One region of the Senimuribacter intestinalis genome, then DNA from elsewhere that is predicted to be linked to it. Evidence: riboswitches for the same ligand, from Rfam matches in the RefSeq annotation. Region 1 holds a riboswitch; each other region holds the start of a gene.
What was found. A riboswitch is a leader RNA that binds a small molecule or an ion and turns the genes downstream of it on or off. The one in region 1 is predicted to bind cobalamin.
Positions count from the first base shown of each region.

Region 1 (7,208 bases):
CAGAGTTTTCAGTTCCCCATGAATCATAGGTACCGTTATCCTTCTGCATATCTGACAAGCATTGCACTGCCTTATCCACAGCTTTCTTTACTTCACTGCGACCAGTATACGGCGCCAGTGCCTGCAGCGCCATAGCTGTAATATCCACATCGGCTTTGGAGCCGGACAGTGCAAAACCACCGTCTGTAAGCTGCTGCCTCAAAATTTCCTGAATCAGTTTATCCCTGGTTGTCTGCACTTCCACGCCTTTTACTTTTGGAATCGTGTAATTCTTAGAATCCAGTGCAATAAGCGCCCAAATTGTGCCATTAATTCCCTGCCACTTAACCTGATTGAAGTCCGCCAGTTTTTCCAGCAGATTATAACCGCCTACATTGCTTGGATCCTTGCCAATAGCACTGAGCGCCAGAATCGTTCTGGAATACTCTGTGTACTTCTTCGCATGAAGAACACCTTTACATTCTTTGACGGTTTTCACCACATCGTTATAGTAATCGCTGAAAAGCTGGTCATTCAAGTTTGCACCAGAACGCGCCAGTCCCAAAATCATCCACTCTGTTCCATAAGTAGCACCCTTTTCAGTCAGCTGCTTTGTAATATAGGTCTTAGTTTTTTCAAGCGCTTCATTGTACGGTGTGTCACTGTCCGCCGCAAAGGCAAAGCTTGTCATTAACGACAAGACCAGACAAAACGCTACAAACAAGGATAGTAGTTTTCTTTTCATAGATTCCTCCTTTATACAACCAAATCTTTCTAATCAGATTCCGCTTTTCTTACTCTTTTGGAGACTCCTGTAGAGTAAGGACCTGGCATCAAATCACTCTGCCAACCTGCGAAAACCATTATTTATATATTCCATACTTTATTTTAATCCGCTCTAATTTCTTTATGATGCTGTTGCCAAACAGAAACACACATAGCGCCGCTGTACTGCCGTGGTACGCATCATAAGGTGCGCCTGAGATGTACAAAAGTCTCATCTGTTCAATAGATAATTCTGCTCCAGGTGCGCCCGCTGATGTTACCAGTGCGCATATATTCATAATCCCTCCGTAAAGGACGAAGGTTGTAACAAAGGTAAATATTGCCAAAGTCACTCCGTCTACAGGCAGCCGCTTTCGCTGCAGCAGCACACCCGCTAAAAGTCCCAGAAAACCGAAGACATAGAGTCTCCATCCGAAAAATGTTCCGTCTGTGCCCGGCCATATCTGATAGCATACATATGCGATCAGTATTCCAAATATCACGCACAGTACTGGTCCCATAATTAGCTTAAAGTGGCGTGATTTCAGCTCATCCAGATCCACCTTGTTAAATGCCAAACCTGCAAGAAAGCCCAGAATGCCCCAGCAAAACATCTGCCACGGTGTCCACGGTCCCTGTCCCATGTAAAAATTGCAGACAAACCGGGATACCGCACCAATGAGGAATCCTGCCTCCGGTCCCAGAGAAATACCTGATATGATAATCATCGCCGTACCGATTTGCAGCGGCAGCGTAATATGGCAAAACAGCTGCAGGCTTACCGTCAGCGCCGACATCATGGCGATAAGAACGATTTCTCTCGCTTTTGGCTTTCGTTTTTCAAAGACCATGAAGAAAGGCAGCATGGTATAAATCAGCAGAATCACGCTGACAATCATAAACTTGCTCTTTCCAAACTGCAGTCCAATGAAAATTGTCAGTGGCATTGCCAGAAAAATCAGCGCTGCCGATACCAGCGTCCGTTTACGATGTGCTGCTTCTACCTGAGTTAAATTGTAGCTTTTAGCCATGCAGCCACCTCCTCACAGGTGATACCGTCCGGCTTCCACTGACGAATAATCTTATTTGCCGTGGTTGTGTAAAAGTTGTTGCCGGAGAAGAAGGTCTTCGGATCACCAATAGATACAATGTCTCCGTCAAAGAACATTGCGCACTTATCCGCATATTCTGCGCAGAACTCTACATCGTGAGAAACCATAAAAATGGTCACGCCGCTTTCCACCAGCTTTCGCAGAATCCCCGCAAGGGTTCTCTTGAAAAAAGGATCAAGCCCCTTAGTCGGCTCATCCAAAAGCAGAATCTTAGGCTCCAGCAGAAGGATTTTGCCAAGTGCCAGCCTCTGCTGTTCTCCACCAGACAAATCGTAAGGATTCGCCTTGCGAAGATGCTCTATTTCCATCAGCTTAAGCATAGCGTTAACATGCTCAATTCTGCTGCTGTCTGACATTTTCATAAAATGCAGGGCTTCCAGCAGTTCCTCTTCCACTGTAATCTCTGTAAAAAGCGCCTGCGGATTCTGTGGAAGCATAGACATGATATCCCTGTCGGTTTTCACCGTGCCCCGCTGCGCCTTTAGCATGCCTGCAATCATTTTCAGGGTCGTACTCTTTCCGGTTCCATTTCCGCCAAGAAGACAATACCACTGATTCTCTTCCACGGAAAGATTCAGACCCCGCAGTACTTCACCGCTTTCTCTGCTGTATTTAAACCAAAGGTCTTTCACCGTGATTACTGCCTTGCCGGAAGACTCTGCCGGCTGCTCTTCTACTGGTGTTGTAACCTCCGGGCTCTTTCCCTCCAGCAGTTCTGCCGCCTTAAGTCTGCCCTCTCTGATGGTCAGCGGGCTCTTCTCATCAGGCAATACACTAGAAAAAATTCTCATCACTGCAGGCAGCCCATAGAACATTGGATGCCTATCCGCTTCTGATTCTCCGGACAGGAATTCTCCAATTTTTCCCGGCTCATCAAAAGCGATAACCTCACCTTTGTCCATAACCATGACTTTGTCTGCCATAGGGAATATCTCCTCAAGGCGATGTTCCGAAATAATAATGGTCGTACCAAGATCTCTGTTAATTTTATATATTGTTGATAAAAATTCTGAAGCCGCAATAGGATCCAGCTGGGAAGTCGGTTCGTCCAGAATCAGAAGCTTCGGCTGCATTGCCATAATGGACGCCAGATTGAGAAGCTGCTTCTGTCCGCCAGACAGTTCGCTTACATTTTTGCGAAACCAGCCCTGAATGTCGAAATAGCTTGCCATTTCTGCCACTTTTCGCTTAATAGTCGCATTGTCCATGCCCAAACTTTCAAGACCAAAGGCAAGCTCGTGCCAAACCTTATCCGTAACAATCTGATTGTCCGGATTCTGCTGTACAAATCCAATTTCCGTTACACTGCGCCGATCATCGAGGTCTGCCACAGGCTCTCCACAGTACAAAACCTGCCCCTGCAGATTGCCGTAGGGAATCAAATTTTTCTTCAGTTGCTTCAAAAGAGTGCTTTTTCCGCAGCCCGACTTGCCGCACAGTACGATAAACTCGCTGGGCTCTATAGCAAAACTTACATCCTTTAAGGCGTTACCTTCCGCTAGAGGATAAGAAAAAGTCACATGTTCAAGTCTAATTGTTTCCATTTATATTCTCCTATGATATCGACAATCATCGGTGCCGCTGATAAAATTGCGTAGCTGATTAAAATCAGCGCTGTTGTCAAATCCAACTGAGGAAAGACCAGTTTCGGATAAAAGTACATGTTGGTAACACCCAGATAAGCCCCATAAAATACCGGACATGCCGTCACTGCCATCAATATCAGCATGGCAATATCTCTTCTCGAAAACTTGAAGAGGTGAAAGCTTGTTCTGCCCTTCAGTCCATAACCTCTGGCTTCCATAGAGTCGGCACTTTCAATAGATGCTTCCAATGACCATGCGATTAAGATGGATACTTCCTTTAAAAGCTGTCTGGCGCGTCTGATTAAATTTCCTTCGGTATGACTGCGTTTCATGCATTTTTGTCCCAGAGTAATTTCCGCAAAGCGGTTTTTGAGCAGGGGGATAAATCTGAAAATCATGGACAGGGTCAGCCCCAGCACTGGTGCAACTTTTCCGAAGAGGTAAATCAGCTTATCCGCTGTAATAATTACGTTGAAACAGGAAAACCACACAACCACGGCAATGAGCATAACTGCAGATGCAATACCGTAAACGATAGACTCGGCTGTAATCCTGTTGGTATTGATATACATCAGCACCGTTTCTCCATTGTTGTTGAAGAACATGTTGATAATTACCATGACAAGAAGCATAGCCAGCGAAATCCCAAGGTTCAGCTTCAGGCTCTTAAAGCCTTTGAGCACGAAGGCATAGCTCCAGGAAAATACCAGGCTCACCGCCAAAAAGTACGGTGAAATAGAAAACATAGTAATACCCACAACCAGTGCAAAATAGGTAATGTTTACAAGGGGGTGAAAGGAACAAAATTCCGCCGTTTCACCAAGTCCTTTATTTTCCATAGCCCACCTCCTGTGATATGAGATTATTTTCCTCAGACAATAAAAAGGCTGTAGCACAAAGGTGCTACAGTCCGTTTTTTCTGTATGTTCTATCTTGCTTAGCCAATAACCGTCAGCCGCTTCAGTACTCCATGCAGGTCTTCTGGCTCAGAAATCATCACACTGCTATCCTTCCCGACGTTTCACCACGAAACGTTAGTGGTTTCTTAGCAGCATTCCTTCAATACAGCGACGGTAACCGCGCAGGACTCACACCTGCTTCCCTCTTAGCTGACAACTTATCAGAACATGAAATAGTTTCATTCAATTGTTTCTAATGATTTATATACAGTATAGCACAGGCGGAAAGCTTTGTACAGTATAAAACTCTGCTTCCAAATCAGTTTACCATTTTTACAAAGTATTTTCTCAAAACATAGCTGGCAGCCCGTTTCTTCTTTCAGTCTATCATCTTCCAAATTTTGTATTGACTAGGGGATTTTTCCATGATAAAATTAGTACAAGGAGAAAAAGGCAAACTTTTACTATTTTGTCATTTTCTCTTTTTTGATTTTGCTGATTTCGTTCAAAGAAAGGGAGAAATATGAAACAAAAATCACAATTACGCCTGACTGATGATCTGGTCTTCTACTTTGTCTATGCGTCCGATACAGATGCATCCCGCCATGCACTGATGGCTATGCTGAATCTGGTTCTGGACCGCAAAGATGATCCCATTACAGAGGTTACCGTTCTAAACAGCGTGCACAAAGGCTTCAAACCGAGCGATAAAGGCACGATTATGGACATCCGCGCCAAAACCCATGATGGAGAGCAGTTCAACGTGGAAATGCAGAATAAAGTACAGGATGGCTTCGAAAACCGTATTCTGCTGTATGGCTGCCGCATGACAAATTCTTCATTGGATTCCGGGGAAAACTATGATAAAATGAAGAAAAACGTAGTCATCTCTTTTGTCAACGGCATACAGTTCAGCCATATTCCGGATTTCCATACCCGGTTTATCATGGCAGAGGACACCTACGGGTACCCTCTGACTGACAAGCTGGAAATTCATTTTCTGGAGTTGGGGAAACTGCAGGCGCAAGATCCTTCGCTGATGAGCCCGTTGGAGCAGTTCTGTTCCTATATAAAATACGTTGGTGATGACCAGAAAGAAGACTATGTTGCAAAACTCTTAGAAACTGATGAGGAGGCAATCCATATGTCCGATCGGGTATACAAAAATGTTACAGACGATGAAGTCTTAGAAGTTCTCTTATGGCATGAGGAGATGGCAAAACACGACCGTACTACGGAACGTGATGCAGCCAGACGAGAAGGTCTCGCAGAAGGTAAAGCAGAAGGTATAGAACAGGGCATCGCCGCCCTTATTTTGGATAATCTGGAAGAAGGAAAGACGCAGGTACAGATTCTCTCTAAGCTGCAAAAGCACTTCTCCCTAACCGAGGATAAAGCACAAGAGTACTATTTAAAATATAGCAAGACGTACTAAGCGTTCCCATCCATAAAGAAATATAGAATGAACAAACCCTGCAAGGCGTATGCCTTACAGGGTTTTCATGTTTAGTATTAAGTTGATGTTTGATTATACTAATTCTACGAACACTACTTCAGCGCAATCGCCTCTTCTAGGTCCCAGCTTCAGAATTCTTGTATATCCACCGTTTCTGTCAGCATACTTTGGTGCAATTTCATCAAACAGCTTGCTTACTACGCTTTCGTCGTAGATGTATGCCAGCGCCTGTCTTCTTGCGTGAAGGTCGCCGCGCTTTGCAAGTGTAATCAGCTTTTCTGCTTCTCTTCTAGCTTCCTTAGCTCTGCAGTCAGTAGTAGAAATTCTACCTTCTCTGAGCAGATCAGTTACCAGATTTCTCAGCATAGCTTTTCTGTGAGCAGTAGGTCTGCCCAGTTTTCTATATCCTGGCATATCAATTCTCCTTTCGTAATGGTTCTCGCCCCAATTTCCAGGGGAAATTGATGGGGAGACCTTATGCTTTTGTGCCCTGCGAACCGCGTGAGCAGCTTGGCACAAGTCGTATCATGGTTTGTGCAAATGATTAATCGTCGCTTGGTTTGAGACCAAGTCCTAATTCTTCTAATTTTGCTTTCACTTCGTCGAGGGACTTCTTACCAAGGTTTCTAACCTTCATCATATCCTCTTCGGTGCGTTCGGTCAACTCTTCAACAGTGTTAATTGCAGCTCTCTTCAAACAGTTGAAGGAACGAACGGAAAGTTCCAATTCATCAATTGTCATTTCCAGCGCTTTTTCTTTCTGGTCTTCTTCTTTTGCGACCATGATTTCCATGCCATCGGTGGAGTCGTCCAGCTGAATGAAGAGATTCAGGTGTTCCTGCATAATCTTCGCTCCTATGGATACGCCTTCCTCCGGTGTGATGGAACCATCTGTCCAAATTTCCAGAATCAATCTGTCAAAGTCAGTGACCTGACCAACTCTTGTGTTCTCTACTGTATAGTTGACTTTTCTAACAGGTGTGTAGATAGAGTCAACTGGAATCACTGAAATCGGTGTGCTTTCTGTCTTGTTCTGGTCAGCAGGTACATAGCCTCTGCCTCTTGCAAGATTGATTTCCATTACAAGTGTAGCATTTTCCTCCAGTGTTGCAATATGCAGCTCAGGATTGAAAATTTCCATTTCGGAATCACCAATAATGTCGGCAGCCGTTACAACTTTTGGACCAACTGCATTGATGATTACCCGCTTTGTATTATCGCCGTTCAGTCTTACAGCAAGTTTCTTTAAGTTTAAGATGATTTCTGTTACGTCTTCTTTGACACCTGGTATCGTTGAAAACTCGTGAAGTATTCCGTCGATTTTTACAGAAGTTACAGCAGCACCCGGAAGCGAACTCAAAAGAATTCTTCTCATGCAGTTTCCCAGTGTTGTACCATAACCTCTTTCAAG
Region 1 is NZ_CALPCF010000002.1:173,414-180,621, reverse strand. It holds gene NFR88_RS02890 (fibronectin type III domain-containing protein) at 1-724, opposite strand, end outside; gene NFR88_RS02885 (ECF transporter S component) at 843-1,775, opposite strand; gene NFR88_RS02880 (ABC transporter ATP-binding protein) at 1,754-3,400, opposite strand; gene NFR88_RS02875 (energy-coupling factor transporter transmembrane component T) at 3,373-4,281, opposite strand; cobalamin riboswitch at 4,397-4,588, opposite strand; gene NFR88_RS02870 (Rpn family recombination-promoting nuclease/putative transposase) at 4,865-5,776, shown strand; gene rplQ (50S ribosomal protein L17) at 5,870-6,211, opposite strand; gene NFR88_RS02860 (DNA-directed RNA polymerase subunit alpha) at 6,342-7,208, opposite strand, start outside.

Region 2 (7,208 bases), on a different contig from region 1:
CATGAAGAGGACTTCGTCCTATTTCATGAGCAAAATTTCTAACTGCTTCCAGCATATTGATATATTCCAGTTCTAAATCAGGAATCTTATAGACTGCTCTTTTAAGAAAATCAGCATCCAGCTTTGCAGCTTTAATAACAGAAGTCCAGCCGCTGTAATATTTTTTGATTTCCCTGCAAACCTCAGGCAGATCTCTGGGATGCGGAATTTTCCCAAGCTCCAGTGCTTTTTCTCTGACCATGTCAAGAAGCTTTTCCTTATGCAATCGCTCTTTTTCCATCTGCTCCATAGTTTTTCCGCCTTTACCTGCTGACGCGGAAAGCCCTGCAGCACGAAGCGCATAAGGCCATTTACCAAACCTTTGTTTGATGTAGTCTTTCAATATCCAAAATACTTCTCCCTGCGTAGGGCCATACCCCAGTTCTGACGCTAAACGCCTTAGATAAGCGAGCAGTTCTTCATCAGAAAAGCTTTGGTAGACACATTTGCCGTCCGGACTTGCTAATGCATAATTTTTCCAGACAGCAGAAGTTTTGTCATTCTGCCCGTATTTCCTGTCTGGATTTCGACTGATCTTTTCAATCAGCAGCTTCTTCCTTAGCTCTAACTCTCTTTCTTCCACTTTGATTTCTCCTAAGCAAGTTTTAATATTAGAATAATAAAAATGCTGTAGCAAAATATGCTACAGCCCGTATTTTCTGTATCTGTCGTTTAGGAAACCTGATAACCGTCAGGCGCACTCCTAGTATTTCAAGCAGGTCTTCTGGCTCGGATATCTTCATCATGCACACCTTCCCAGACTATCTGTCCAGTGGTATTTCGGCATGACTCCTTCCTTACAGCGGCGGCAACCGCACAGGATTTGCACCTGTTTCCCTCTTTGCTGTTAAAACAGACAAGAAATACTTGTCATTCAGTTGTTATTTCAAAGCATCAACGCTTCTACGCTGACATTGTATCATATCAAATCGCATTTGTACAGAATCTTTTTTTGCCCCTATCCTCCGCTTGACAAAATACAACCTCCGGTAATATAATGAGGTTACAATTGAATGTATAAGGGTCCCTTTCAAGGGGTTTAAAAGAGAAGCAGGTGAAAGTCCTGCACGGTCGCGCCGCTGTAATGACGTAGCCCTATCTTAATTTATGTCACTGGGAAACTGGGAAGGCAAGATAAGGGTGCCAGATGTCTAAGTCAGAAGAACTACCCAAATACAGCCAATTTACACAGGTTACGAACGATGACCGGGTGTGAACACGAAACGGAAAGTATTTTTTGCATACTTTTCTATCGCTGCACCTGTCATAAATGACAGGATTTTTTATTGCGTAGAGATACAACATTTCGTGTTTTGTTCATTTGTTTATCAAGAAAGGAGATACTTTATGACAAAAAGGCAAAAATTATTTTTATCAATTGTAACAGTTTTTTCACTGGTCTTTGGTATGGTTCCCACGGCAAATGCCATGCACATTATGGAGGGCTACTTACCCGGAACCTACTGTCTGGTATGGGGAGCGATATGCGTTCCATTTCTTATCTGGGGTTTTTTCTCCATCAGAAATACCCTTACAGATAATAGAAAAATTATCACTGTACTTGCCATGGCAGGTGCATTTATCTTTGTAATTTCCTCGCTAAAAATTCCATCGGTTACAGGAAGCTGCTCTCACATGACAGGAACCGGTCTTGGCGCAATCCTTTTCGGTCCTGCAGCAGTCAGCATTTTGGGAATTATCGTACTTTTATTTCAGGCAATTCTGCTGGCTCACGGCGGTCTTACTACCCTTGGAGCGAACACTTTCTCCATGGCTATCGCAGGACCTTTTATCACCTATGGCGTGTACAAGCTATGCAAAAAGTTAAAGGTAAACAAAATGTTTTCTGTATTTCTGGCAGCTGCCTTAGGTGATTTGCTTACATACTGCATTACCAGTCTGCAGCTGGCTCTGGCTTATCCTTCAGAAGTAGGAGGTGTCGGTGCTTCTCTTGCGAAATTCATGGGTATTTTTGCTACGACGCAAGTACCTCTTGCTATCGTAGAAGGCATTTTGACTGTTATCATCGTCATCGGTTTAGAATCCTTTGCGAAACCTGAACTGAAATCAATCGGATTTATCAAGGAGGGCAAATAATATGGATAAGAAGAAATCTAAAAAGGGTCTTGTGGTTCTGCTTCTGATTCTGGCAATTCTCATCGCAGTCGTACCCTTCTTAATGCTCAAAGACGCTGAATTTGGCGGCTCTGATGACGCTGCTGGCGGCGCTATAGAAGAAATACAGGGCGGTGAATATGAACCTTGGTTTACACCGATTTTGGAAAGCTATCTGGGCGGTGAAATTCCCGGTGAAATCGAAAGTTTAATTTTCTGCGTACAGACCGGTATCGGAGTCGGCATTCTCGCCTTCTTTATGGGTCGGTTTTACGAAAGAAAAAAATGGATGAAGGATGAATAAATAAATTATGATTATTGTAGATAAGCTGTGCTATTTGTCAAAACTCAGATATGTAAACCCCATGGAAAAGTTCGCTTTTGCAATGCTGACTCTCATTTTTTGTATTGTCAGTCGTTCCATTGCTATGGGCGTCTTTGTCATTGGAGTCAACAGCTGGCTAACCATTGTTCGCGGCGGTATTTCCGCTGCCAGATACAGAAATTTGATGATGGTCCCCCTGGCCTTTCTCATACTGAGCACTACTGCCATTATCATCAACATCGGAAAACATCCCCTTGACGCCTTTGCAGTTCCTATTGGAAGCTGGTACGTCACTGGAAGTTTTGCAGGCATTTTGCACGGGGCACAGCTTATCACTACAGCACTAGCCGCCGTATCCTGTCTATACTTTTTATCTTTTAATACTACTATGACAGATATTCTAAGCGTCCTCAGAAAGCTTCATGTGCCAGCTCTTATGATAGAGCTCATGCTTCTGATTTACCGGTATATCTTTGTGCTGCTGGACGTAGCCTACTACATTTCCACTTCACAAAGCGCCCGCCTTGGACACAAGGATTTTAAAACATCAATAAAATCTTTTGCCTCTATGGTGCAGGCGCTGTTTATCAGATCTATGAAGCGTTCCAGAAATCTTTATGACGCTATGGAGTCCAGAGGATATGATGGTGAAATTAGAGTGCTGGAAGAAAGCCATCCCACCAGCAAAAGAAATATCTACTACATTGTACTTTATGAAACTGCCCTTTTGGCTTTTACTTTATGGTTTAAATTATGGAGATAGGAGCTTCCGCGAAAGACATGACGAAAGATATTATCATTAAAGCAGACAATTTATTTTTTTCCTACGACGACGAAAAAAGCTATTCCTTAAACGGACTCAGTCTGGAAATTGAGCGTGGCCGCAAGGTTGCCTTTATGGGTGCAAACGGCGCTGGAAAGTCTACTTTTTTCCTGTGCTTAAACGGCATTCACAAACCTTCAGAAGGTACACTCTACTTAGACGGAAAGCCTGTGGACTACAGCAAAAAAGGTCTTTTAGACCTTCGAAGCAAGGTAGGCATTGTCTTTCAGGACCCGGATAATCAGCTGTTTTCTGCCTCAGTGACACAGGAAATTTCTTTTGGCGCTCTTAACATGGGAATGAGCGAGCAAGATGCACGCAAAGAGGTCGCAAAAGTCATCGAAACTCTGGAAATTACAGATTTTCAGCATAAACCCACCCACTCTCTTTCCGGAGGTCAAAAGAAACAGGTTTCTATTGCCGATGTTTTAGTCATGCACCCGGAAATCATCATTTTAGATGAACCAGCCTCCTCTCTCGACCCTAAGCATACAATCATCGTCAACAAAATTGTGGATATGCTCGTAGAACAAGGTATTACAATTCTTATGTCCACCCATAACGTCGATTATGCTTTGGAATGGGCTGATGAAATCGTATTAATTGCAGAAGGTAAAACACTGATGCACGGCACTCCTGTCGAGGTTTTTTCAAACGACACCATCTTGCAGCAGACCAATTTAAAAAAGCCTGCAGCCATGGAGCTCTTTGAAAGCCTCGTAAAAAAAGGCATCCTGCCTGCGGATCTGCCGGTACCAAAATCCCTGAAGGTTCTTGAGGAATATATTAGTGCGGTTTAATTTTGCAACCCTGTTAAACTCTGGTTTGCAGGAAAACACTAGCGTTCTGCTACTTGCGGAAGATTATTCAAGCTTACAGCTTCCAACGTCTGCAGTTGTTGTATCGTCAGTTGACGAAGCAACTCCATTCTCTCTTTTTGATTTTTCCCTTGGGTAATCAGAATGGCATTATAACTCTCTAAATTTGCAAGCACCAAAAGCTGATTTAGTGTCGCACCATCTCTCATATTTCCTTTTACCATAGGATTTTCGACTTTCCACTGCTTCGCTGTTTTTCCAAATAAAACAACATTCAACATGTCAGCTTCATTTGCATATGTATAAGCAATCTGCGCAGGCGTTAATTCCGGTGGAATAAGATTTTCTTTAATTGCATTCGTATGTATCTTATAATTTAATTTGGAAATTTCTCTATTCAAATTCCAGTTCAAAGATAATCGACTATTCTCGTCCGTCTTCAATCTTCTGTAATCTTTCATTATATATAACTGAAATTCTGGCGAAATCCACGTTGCAAAGGACATTGCAATATCACTATGGGCATATGTTCCTCCATAACGTCCTGCTTTTGAAACAATTCCAATAGCTTCTGTAGCTTCTATCCATTTCTTTGGTGACATTGTAAATGCATTTGCTCCTGCCTGTTTTCTAAACCCCTCGAATTCGAGGGGTTTAAAATCCGGATTATGGAGTTTTTCCCATAATCCCAAAAATTCTATCACATCCCGATTTCTCATCCAATTTTGAATAACTGCTGTTGGGTCATCACTCTTATACCGAGCAATATCTGTTAATGAAATGAATTCATTTTCAAAATCCTGTGTGTAAATTCCAATATCTATTCCATTCGCATGAATCGTATCCTTGATTACTTTCCCCATTGTTCCTCCTGCTATTGTGTCATTATAATCTCACTAAAAAGAAACCCGCCTGCACATAACTATAATGTTAACTCTTTAGTAATTCATTATAGCTATTTTGTTCGTCTTTTGCAATGTAAAATCAACTCAATTATAGCTTTTTCTTTCTGTACGAATGTTGATTTTGTCACTTCACAATTTCTTCCGTACTCACCTGCAAAACAGTTTTTAGTTTGAGTCTTTACATCTTTATAGTCGCCTAATGCTAACAACGTTTGAAATTTCTTTATAGCCTTCTCATAACTGGAGATGAATTTTTTCCCCATCAATTTAGTAGCATTAGATTCCTGCAGAAATGCATATATAATAAAAAAACTCCTAAAATATGCATAATTTTTCGACCATACATGCATATTTTCAGGAGTTTTCTTCAAAATATGTACAACTCTCTATATATTCAGCTAAAATTTCCTATAAACGACATGAGTTTTCTTAAAAAAATGCATATATTCGAAGTTTATCGTCAAAATATGCACGATAATGTGCATATTTTAAGTATTTTTTCAAAATATATGCACACCGCACCTACGCCCTGCTAATAAGCTTTCCATATACCCGCTTTAGCATCCACGGTTCGCTGACGCGCTGCGCAAGCTGACTGACAGGAATCCACTGCACTCCGCTGTTTTCATCTGCTTTAACAGAAAGCGGCGCATTTTCATCTGCCTGCAGCAGGTAGGTCAAATTCAAATGAAGGTGTGACGGCACGTAATCGCCGCGTTTTTCATGACCGTCTACGGTGATAATTTCAAGAGAAAACGGTACACGCCGCAGCACCTTGAAATCCTGCACCCCAGTTTCTTCCTTTGCTTCACGGATTGCAACAGAAAGCAGATCGGCTTCACCGTCAGCGTGACCGCCAGTCCAGGCCCAAGAGTCATACAGATTGTGGTAGACCATAAGTACTTTATCGCCACCATCATTGACAATCCACGAGGAAGCTGTAAAATGTGCAGTCAGATTCTCCCGCACCAGACAATTGTCGTTTTCTTGTAAAAAACGAAGCATAACTTCCCTATCCCGCGCTTCCTGCTCACAGCCCGGCACAAAATCTGTAATGACAGTGCAAAGATTTCTCAGCTTCGGATTCATAAAATTTCTCCTTCCAGGCTGAAGGTGTTGCTCTTTGTAATCTTTACATCTATCATCTTTCCTGTCATGTCAGTCTCGCTGCGGAAGTTCACCAGCTTAAACCCATCGGTTCTTCCTGCAAAGGTTTTACTTCCTGTTTTGCTCGGTCCTTCTACCAGCACCTGCTGCACAGTTCCCACATAGGCGGCGTTCTTTTCCGCGCTGATGCCGTTCATCAATTCTACCAGCCGATTAAACCGCTCATGCTTAACTTCCTCTGGAATCTGATCCTCATACTTTTCCGCCGGCGTGCCCTTCCTGATGGAATATAGGAAAGTAAAAGCGGAATCATAGCGTGCTTTGCTGACTAAATCCAGCGTTTCTGCAAAGTCCTCTTCTGTTTCTCCCGGAAATCCTACAATAATATCCGTTGACATAGTGATGCCAGGTACAGCAGTTTTCAGCTTCTCAACAAGAGCCAGATACTGCTCTTTATCGTAGTGACGGTTCATGGCTTTGAGAATCCGGCTGCTGCCTGACTGTACCGGCAGATGAATATTCTTGCAGAGCTTATCGCAGTCCACAAATGCCTGGATTAGCTTATCAGACAAATCTTTCGGATGTGAAGTCATAAAACGGATCCGCTCAAGCCCTTCTATTTCATTGAGCATATAGATTAACGCTGCAAAATCCACCCCATCTGCGCCTTTATAAGAATTGACATTCTGCCCTAAAAGCATGATTTCCTTAACATCATCGGCTACCAATTCCCGCACTTCACGGAGAATTTCCGAAGGCTTTCTGCTCCGCTCTCTGCCCCTGGTATACGGCACGATGCAGTAAGTGCAGAAATTGTTGCAGCCAAACATGATGTTGACCAGCGCCTTGCTTTCGTAAAGCCGCTTCGCTGGCAGTCCTTCTACGATCTCGCCGCCGTCTGGCCAGATTTCCACCTGCTTCTTTTTCTCGTTGAGCGCATTGTCAATCAGTTCTGGAAACTGATGAATGTTGTGGGTTCCAAAGATGATATCTACCCATGGATACCGGGCTTTAATGGTATCAATAACGTGCTGCTGCTGCATCATACAGCCGCAGACGCAGACCAGGAAATTGGG
Region 2 is NZ_CALPCF010000010.1:50,889-58,096, forward strand. It holds gene NFR88_RS09770 (homing endonuclease associated repeat-containing protein) at 1-622, opposite strand, end outside; cobalamin riboswitch at 737-916, opposite strand; cobalamin riboswitch at 1,044-1,226, shown strand; gene NFR88_RS09775 (energy-coupling factor ABC transporter permease) at 1,387-2,136, shown strand; gene NFR88_RS09780 (energy-coupling factor ABC transporter substrate-binding protein) at 2,138-2,458, shown strand; gene cbiQ (cobalt ECF transporter T component CbiQ) at 2,466-3,242, shown strand; gene NFR88_RS09790 (energy-coupling factor ABC transporter ATP-binding protein) at 3,260-4,102, shown strand; gene NFR88_RS09795 (KilA-N domain-containing protein) at 4,141-4,983, opposite strand; gene NFR88_RS09800 (NUDIX hydrolase) at 5,548-6,114, opposite strand; gene miaB (tRNA (N6-isopentenyl adenosine(37)-C2)-methylthiotransferase MiaB) at 6,111-7,208, opposite strand, start outside.
Region 2: linked by a shared signal. The riboswitch ahead of NFR88_RS09775 (energy-coupling factor ABC transporter permease) and the one ahead of NFR88_RS02875 (energy-coupling factor transporter transmembrane component T) in region 1 are both predicted to bind cobalamin.

Region 3 (7,208 bases), on a different contig from region 1:
CTGGGAATGTCACTGCGGTAAGTACAAGAGAATCAGATATAAAGGTATCGTCTGCGACCGCTGCGGTGTAGAAGTAACGAAAGCAAAGGTGAGAAGAGAGAGAATGGGGCACATCAAATTGGCTGCTCCGGTTTCTCATATCTGGTATTTCAAGGGAATCCCTTCCAGAATGGGACTGATTCTTGACATTACGCCAAGAAACCTGGAAAAAGTTCTCTACTTTGCGGCATATATCGTAACCGATCCTGGCGATACAGGACTTGGCTACAAAGAAATTCTGACTGAAATGCAGTACAGAGAAGCCAAAGAAAAGTACGGAAATGACTTTAAAGCGGCCATGGGTGCAGAGGCAGTCAGAGAACTGCTTTCTCAGATTGATCTGGAAGAGCTGTCTGCATCTCTCAGAGAAAAGCTGAAGGATGCCAGCGGTCAGAAGAAAATCAGAATCGTAAGACGGCTTGAAGTTGTAGAAGCTCTCCGAATTTCTGGAAACAAGCCGGAATGGATGATTCTGGAAGTAATTCCGGTTATTCCGCCTGATATCAGACCGATGGTACAGCTGGACGGCGGCAGATTTGCAACTTCTGACCTGAATGATTTATACAGAAGAGTAATCAACAGAAACAACAGACTGAACCGTCTGTTGGAACTGGGCGCACCTGATATTATCGTCAGAAATGAAAAGAGAATGCTGCAGGAAGCTGTAGACTCTCTGATTGACAACGGCAGAAGAGGAAGACCTGTTACTGGTCCTGGCTCCAGACCGCTGAAATCTTTGTCCGACATGCTGAAGGGTAAGCAGGGTCGTTTCAGACAGAACCTGCTGGGTAAGCGTGTTGACTACTCCGGACGTTCTGTAATCGTAGTCGGACCGGAACTGAAATTCTATCAGTGCGGTCTGCCTAAGAAAATGGCGCTGGAACTGTTCAAGCCTTTCATCATGAAAGAACTGGTTGAACAGGGCTATGCCCACAATATCAAGAACGCCAAGAGAATGGTAGAAAAAGTAAGACCGGAAGTATGGGATGTATTAGAAGGTGTCATCAAAGAACACCCTGTAATGCTGAACCGTGCACCGACGCTGCATAGACTGGGTATCCAGGCATTTGAACCGGTACTGGTAGAAGGTAAGGCAATCAAGCTGCACCCGTTGGTATGTACAGCATTCAATGCTGACTTTGACGGAGACCAGATGGCGGTACACGTACCGCTTTCCGTAGAAGCACAGGCAGAAGCCAGATTCTTGATGCTGTCCATCAATAACATTCTGGCGCCAAAGGATGGTTCCCCAATCACTACGCCGACACAGGATATGATTCTGGGTGCGTACTATCTGACCTATCCGGGCACCTGCAAAAAGGTTGAAATCGTTGACGGCAAGGAAAAGGTTTCCTATGATAAAGACGAATTTAACGACAGAAAAGCTTCTGAAGCGCACAAGGCCGCAGGCTTTGAGCGTGTACCGGAAAAGGGCGACGGCAAAGTATTTACTGACCTTGATGAAATGTTGATGGCATATCAGGATGAAATCGTTGATATCCACGCTAAGGTAAAGGTTAGAATGTACCTTGACGAAAATGACCAGAGAGGACATCTGGTTGAATCCACTGTGGGAAGATTCATCTACAACCAGCAGATTCCGCAGGATCTCGGCTTTGTTGACAGAAATGTTGACCCGTATTCCTTGGAAGTTGACTTCCTTTGCGACAAGAAAAAGCTGGGTGCGATTATCGATAAGTGCTACAAAGCACATGGCAATACTGGAACTGTTATCATGCTTGACTATATCAAGGATATGGGATATCACTATTCCACAAAGGCTGCCGTTACAATCGGTATCGACGATATGAAAATTCCTGACAACAAATGGGATATCGTAGCAGAATCTCAGAAAGAAGTTGACAAATACGAAAAAGCTTTCAGAATGGGTCTGATTTCAAACTCTGAAAGATACGATAAAGTTATTGAAATCTGGAACAAGACTACGGATGATGTAGCAGACGCACTGATGGAATCTTTGGATCCGCAGAACAATCTGAACATCATGGCAACATCCGGAGCCAGAGGTAGTAAGAACCAGATCAGACAGGTCGGCGGTATGCGTGGTCTGATGGCGAACGCAACTGGTAAGACTGTAGAAATTCCAATTAAGGCGAACTTCCGTGAAGGGCTTTCAATCTTGGAATACTTCATTTCTTCCAACGGTGCTCGTAAAGGTCTTGCCGATACAGCGCTTCGTACAGCCGACTCCGGTTATCTGACAAGAAGACTGGTTGACGTATCTCATAACGTTATCGTTAGGGAATTTGACTGCGGCACTGACGAGGGTGTGGAGGTTAGAGCCTTTACCGACGGTAAAGAAGTCATCGAACCTTTGAATCAGCGTATCGCAGGAAGAACTGCGCTTCTTGACATTGTAAATCCGCAGACCGGGGAAATCATTGTTGAACAGGGCGAGGAAATCAGCGATGAACAGGCAATGGATGTTGTCAACGCAGGCATTGACTCCGTTGCAATCCGTTCCGTTATGACTTGTCACTCCAGAACCGGTATTTGTGCAAAATGCTACGGAAGAAACCTGGCAACAGGTGAAGAGGTTAATATCGGTGAATCTGTCGGTATCACTGCGGCACAGTCCATCGGTGAGCCGGGTACACAGCTGACTATGAGAACATTCCATACCGGTGGTGTTGCAGGTTCCGATATCACCCACGGTCTTCCGAGAGTAGAGGAATTGTTCGAGGCTAGAAAGCCAAAGGGTCTTGCAGAAATCTGCGAGGCAAACGGCAGAGTAATCGATATTCAGCCTAGAACTGACAATAAGACAGAGGTTATCGTAAGAAGCGATGACGGAGAAGATATGACTTACGTTGTGCCTTATGGCGCAAGACTTGCCGTAAAGAAGGACGATTATATCCTTGCCGGCGGTAACATCACCAGCGGTCCTTTGAACCCGCACGATATTTTGAGACTCAACGGTGTTGAGGGCGTATATCAGTACCTGCTCAAGGAAGTGCAGCGTGTATATAAGAACCAGGGTGTAGATATCAACGACAAGCACGTAGAGGTTATCGTAAGCCAGATGCTTTCCAAGTTCAAGATTGAAGACGCAGGCGATACGGATCTGCTTCCGGGTGGTCTGTACAGCAAGTTTGAAATCAAGGAAGCAAACGAAGCTGCCTTTGCAGCAGACGGCGAACCTGCAAAAGCGAAACAGATGCTGCTTGGTATTACCAAGGCTTCTCTGGCAACTAACTCCTTCTTGTCTGCAGCATCCTTCCAGGAAACCACCAGGGTTCTGACTGATGCCGCAATTAAGGGCAAGAACGATAAGCTGATGGGTCTGAAGGAAAACGTTATCATCGGTAAGCTGATTCCTGCAGGAACCGGTATGAAGCGTTACAAAAATATTGACGTGGATTACGGTGTAAATGAGGAATTCATGCGTGAATATACTCGTATGCAGGAAGAGGCCCTGTTAGAAGCTGAAGCTGACGTGGAAGCGATGGATGATGAAAGCGCAGAAGATTTGGATTTGATGAGCATGCCTAACGAGGGTATTATGGAAATGGATACAGCATTGGTGCTGGAACCGGAAGAATCCGAGCTGATTGAATTAGAATAAGAGACTGGATATTGTAAAGGGGCTACTTGTACGGTTGACCAATTAGGTTGATCTGAGGAGGTAGCTCCTTTTTGTTAGTACGTTCTGTGCCGCCTGTGCATATATTCGTAAAAAAGACCTAAAATATGCATAACGTCCTGAAGGAATCTGCATATTTTTGGCGATTTTTCCTCTCATATGCATTTTCGCCAATAAAATACTCTGAAATAGCAACGCGATTACCGGTTCGCAGTGAAAAATATGCATATATAATGCAAAATCCCCGCAAATATGCAGACTGATGTGCATATTTGCGGAGATTTCTTTAAAAATATGCATTTTGCCATGAGGAAGGAGTATCGTGGAATCATCGTTAAATTGGGAGCCAGTCATTTTTATTGACTTAATAGGAATTGTGCGATATATTGAAATTAATTTAGGGAAAAGATTTGGCGGTGAATTCTGAAAGGAGAAAGGATATGAACCCGATTGAAACCAAAGATTTAATCATACGCGACAGCGTTTTTGAGGATTTAAAGTATTTTGACCCATGGGAAAGGCAGCCTGCAGTAACGGAGTTTTTCAGCATTGCGGACGGGCAGAGTCTGGAGGATGTGACCAAGGCATATGTGAAATTTGATGAGGCTGCCGATATGCGCCAGTACACTATTTGTCTGCGCGAGAGCGGTGAGCCGGTGGGAAGAATTATTCTTGGCGATATCATAGAAGGCTGGAAGTGTGAAATTTGGCGGATTTACATTGCGGATACGGCACTTCGCGGCAAAGGCTACGGCAGACAGGCTATGGAAGCGACCATGAAACTGTGCTTTGAGGATTTTGGGATGAAACGGGTATATCTGGATCATTACACGGGAAATCCAGCGGCGCACCTGTATCTGAATCTGGGATTTCAGTACGAGGGCGTGCTGCGAAAGAACTGCCGGAAGAACGGCGTCCTCTATGATGTGCACCTGATGTCCATGCTGGCGGAGGAATACTTTGAGCGATATGGTAAATGAATGCAGTGAATAAGCTGGAAAAACGCCAACACGCCGAAAAAAATTATGCCAACACGCCGAAAAAAATAGACACAGATAAAATGAAAAAACCGGCTTTTTTAATGATTCTTATTGGCGTAGGTGATTATGCTTACCGAAGGCAGGATGGAATTTATGTAGTGCCGGTGGGATGTCTAAAGAATTAAGAATAATTAACAGCCGCCTAGCGAAAAGGGCGGCTGTCTTTATAAGTGGAGTTTGACAGGTTTACGGCGTTTCCTTTTGTACACTCTTCAAGAGATTTTTCCGTCAGTCTGAGAACGGTTTCTGATGTTGACAAAAATAAAAGAATCACGAATATTTGTCACATTTCTTTTTTCATGCCTTTGCCCTGTTTGAAGACATGCAAAAGTCTTGCATTTTCGCTCAAATTGTGTATAATGATATATGAAAATTGAAAAGAGCTTGCCAGTACCCGAAAGGGTTTAAAGGAAAACAGGTGAAATTCCTGTACGCCGCCAACGCTGTAACAGAGGAGTCTTCTTCATGATGTCACTGGGAAACCGGGAAGGCGAAGAAAGATGCTGATACTGGAGTCAGAACACCAGCTGGGAAGCAGCGCAAACGCATTGGAGAGATATGATGCGAAAGTATCTCTGCCGGATGCGTTATTTTTTTATATGGAGGGCACTAATGAAAAAACTATTTAAACTGGAAGAAAATCACACCACTGTCAGACAGGAAGTACGCGCCGGTCTGACAACCTTTTTTGCCATGGCGTATATCATTTTTCTGAACCCGGTATTTCTGTCATCTACAGGCATGAGTTCCGGCGGCGTTATGGTTGCTACATGTCTTTCTGCCGCAGCAGGCACGCTGCTGTGTGCATTTTTGAGCAATAAGCCTTTTGCGATGGCGCCGGGTATGGGGATGAATGCCTTTTTTGCGTATACCCTATGCGGAATTTACGGATATTCATGGCAGCAGGCGCTGGCACTTACCTTCCTTTCCGGAATCCTATTTTTTCTAATTGTTATCTCGCCTCTGAGAGATAAGATAATCAATGCAGTACCTGTAAATCTGAAATACGCTATAAGCGCCGGCGTGGGTCTGTTTATAGCGCTCATTGGTCTTCTGGATACAGGGATTATATCTTTAGCAAGCGGAATGCCTGCTCTCGGGGATCTCAGTTCGCCTACAGTTCTGATTGCATTGCTTGGAGTGGCAATCACAGCTGTTTTGGTGGTATTGAACATAAATGGAAGTTTGATTATCGGTATGGTGATAACGATTGTACTGAGTCTGGCGGCAGGACAGACAGCGATGCCCGACCACCTTGCAGAGTTTCCGGGCGCAATAGCGGACGTGGCTTTTAAGCTTGATTTTTCCGGATTGATTTCAGGAAAAGCGGGCTTGTCCGGTATCCTGTCACTTATTGCGCTTATTATCTCATTGACCATGGTTGATATGTTTGATACCCTTGGTTTTTTAATCGGCACCAGCTCCAGGGCGGGAATGACTGATGAAAAGGGAACCATGCCGGGAAGCGGGTCGATTTTAATTGCTGATGCGGCAGGTTCTGTGATGGGCGCTTTATTTGGAACCTCTACCGTTACATGCTATGCGGAATCGATTTCCGGGATTGCGGCAGGCGGAAAAACCGGTCTGACTGCTGTAACAACTGCTTTGTGCTTCTTGCTGGCGGTTGTGTTCTCGCCTCTGACAGGGGTGATGACAAGTGCTGTAACTGCACCGGCTTTGATTATCGTGGGAATGTATCTTCTCATGGAAGTGAAAAAAGTTGATTTTGGTCGTCTGGATGACGCCATTCCTGCATTTATTACCATAGTGGCGATGCCTATGACATACTCCATTACGACAGGAATTGCTGCGGGATTTATTTTTTATCTGATTTGCAAAATTGCCGCTGGCAGAAGAAATGAGGTGAATCTGCCTGTTGTGGCGCTGGCTATGGTATTTTTTCTTTATTTCTGCCTGTAAAATTTAGGTTTGCAGTATTTTGAATATATGCCTTTTCTTTAGCTGGTTCAATTCATCACGTGTTGGAGCTGTGAGTGCAGTGGCTTCGGTGAGGTCGGTAAGAGGATTCTCGGTAGCGATACATTTGCTGACAAAGGAATCGTATCGACCAAGGGAAAGACTGCAGAACAGACCAACGATAATTGAAGATGTACCAAAATTGCTGGTAAGATCCAGAACCAGCAAATCATTTTTATTTGCAGTATTTGCGAGGAAAATCCTCTGGGATGAATCGAAAGTCTGCACTGTTCCTGTGTAATAATAGGTGCACTTAGCAAAATCGGTGGGGTCGACTACACGCCCATAAAAGGAAGCTTTTTCTTGATTTATGGTCAAGATGTTGACCTCTTTGTTTTTTTTCTGTATGAGAGAGGGTACGTACACATAATAGATTTTTCCTGGTTGTGAAGAACCGGGTGTTTCTTGTGATAAATTCTCAGTTGGAAGTAAATAGTCCATGTCAAGAAGCTGTGAAATATGAACATCAAGATTCTTTGCAATAATAATGAGTGTTTCCACATCAATTGATACTTCCCCACGCTCATATTTTGAAAGGGAAGATTTAC
Region 3 is NZ_CALPCF010000005.1:16,090-23,297, forward strand. It holds gene rpoC (DNA-directed RNA polymerase subunit beta') at 1-3,625, shown strand, start outside; gene NFR88_RS06200 (GNAT family N-acetyltransferase) at 4,084-4,623, shown strand; gene NFR88_RS06205 (hypothetical protein) at 4,629-4,808, shown strand; cobalamin riboswitch at 5,055-5,229, shown strand; gene NFR88_RS06210 (NCS2 family permease) at 5,296-6,603, shown strand; gene NFR88_RS06215 (helix-turn-helix domain-containing protein) at 6,607-7,208, opposite strand, start outside.
Region 3: linked by a shared signal. The riboswitch ahead of NFR88_RS06210 (NCS2 family permease) and the one ahead of NFR88_RS02875 (energy-coupling factor transporter transmembrane component T) in region 1 are both predicted to bind cobalamin.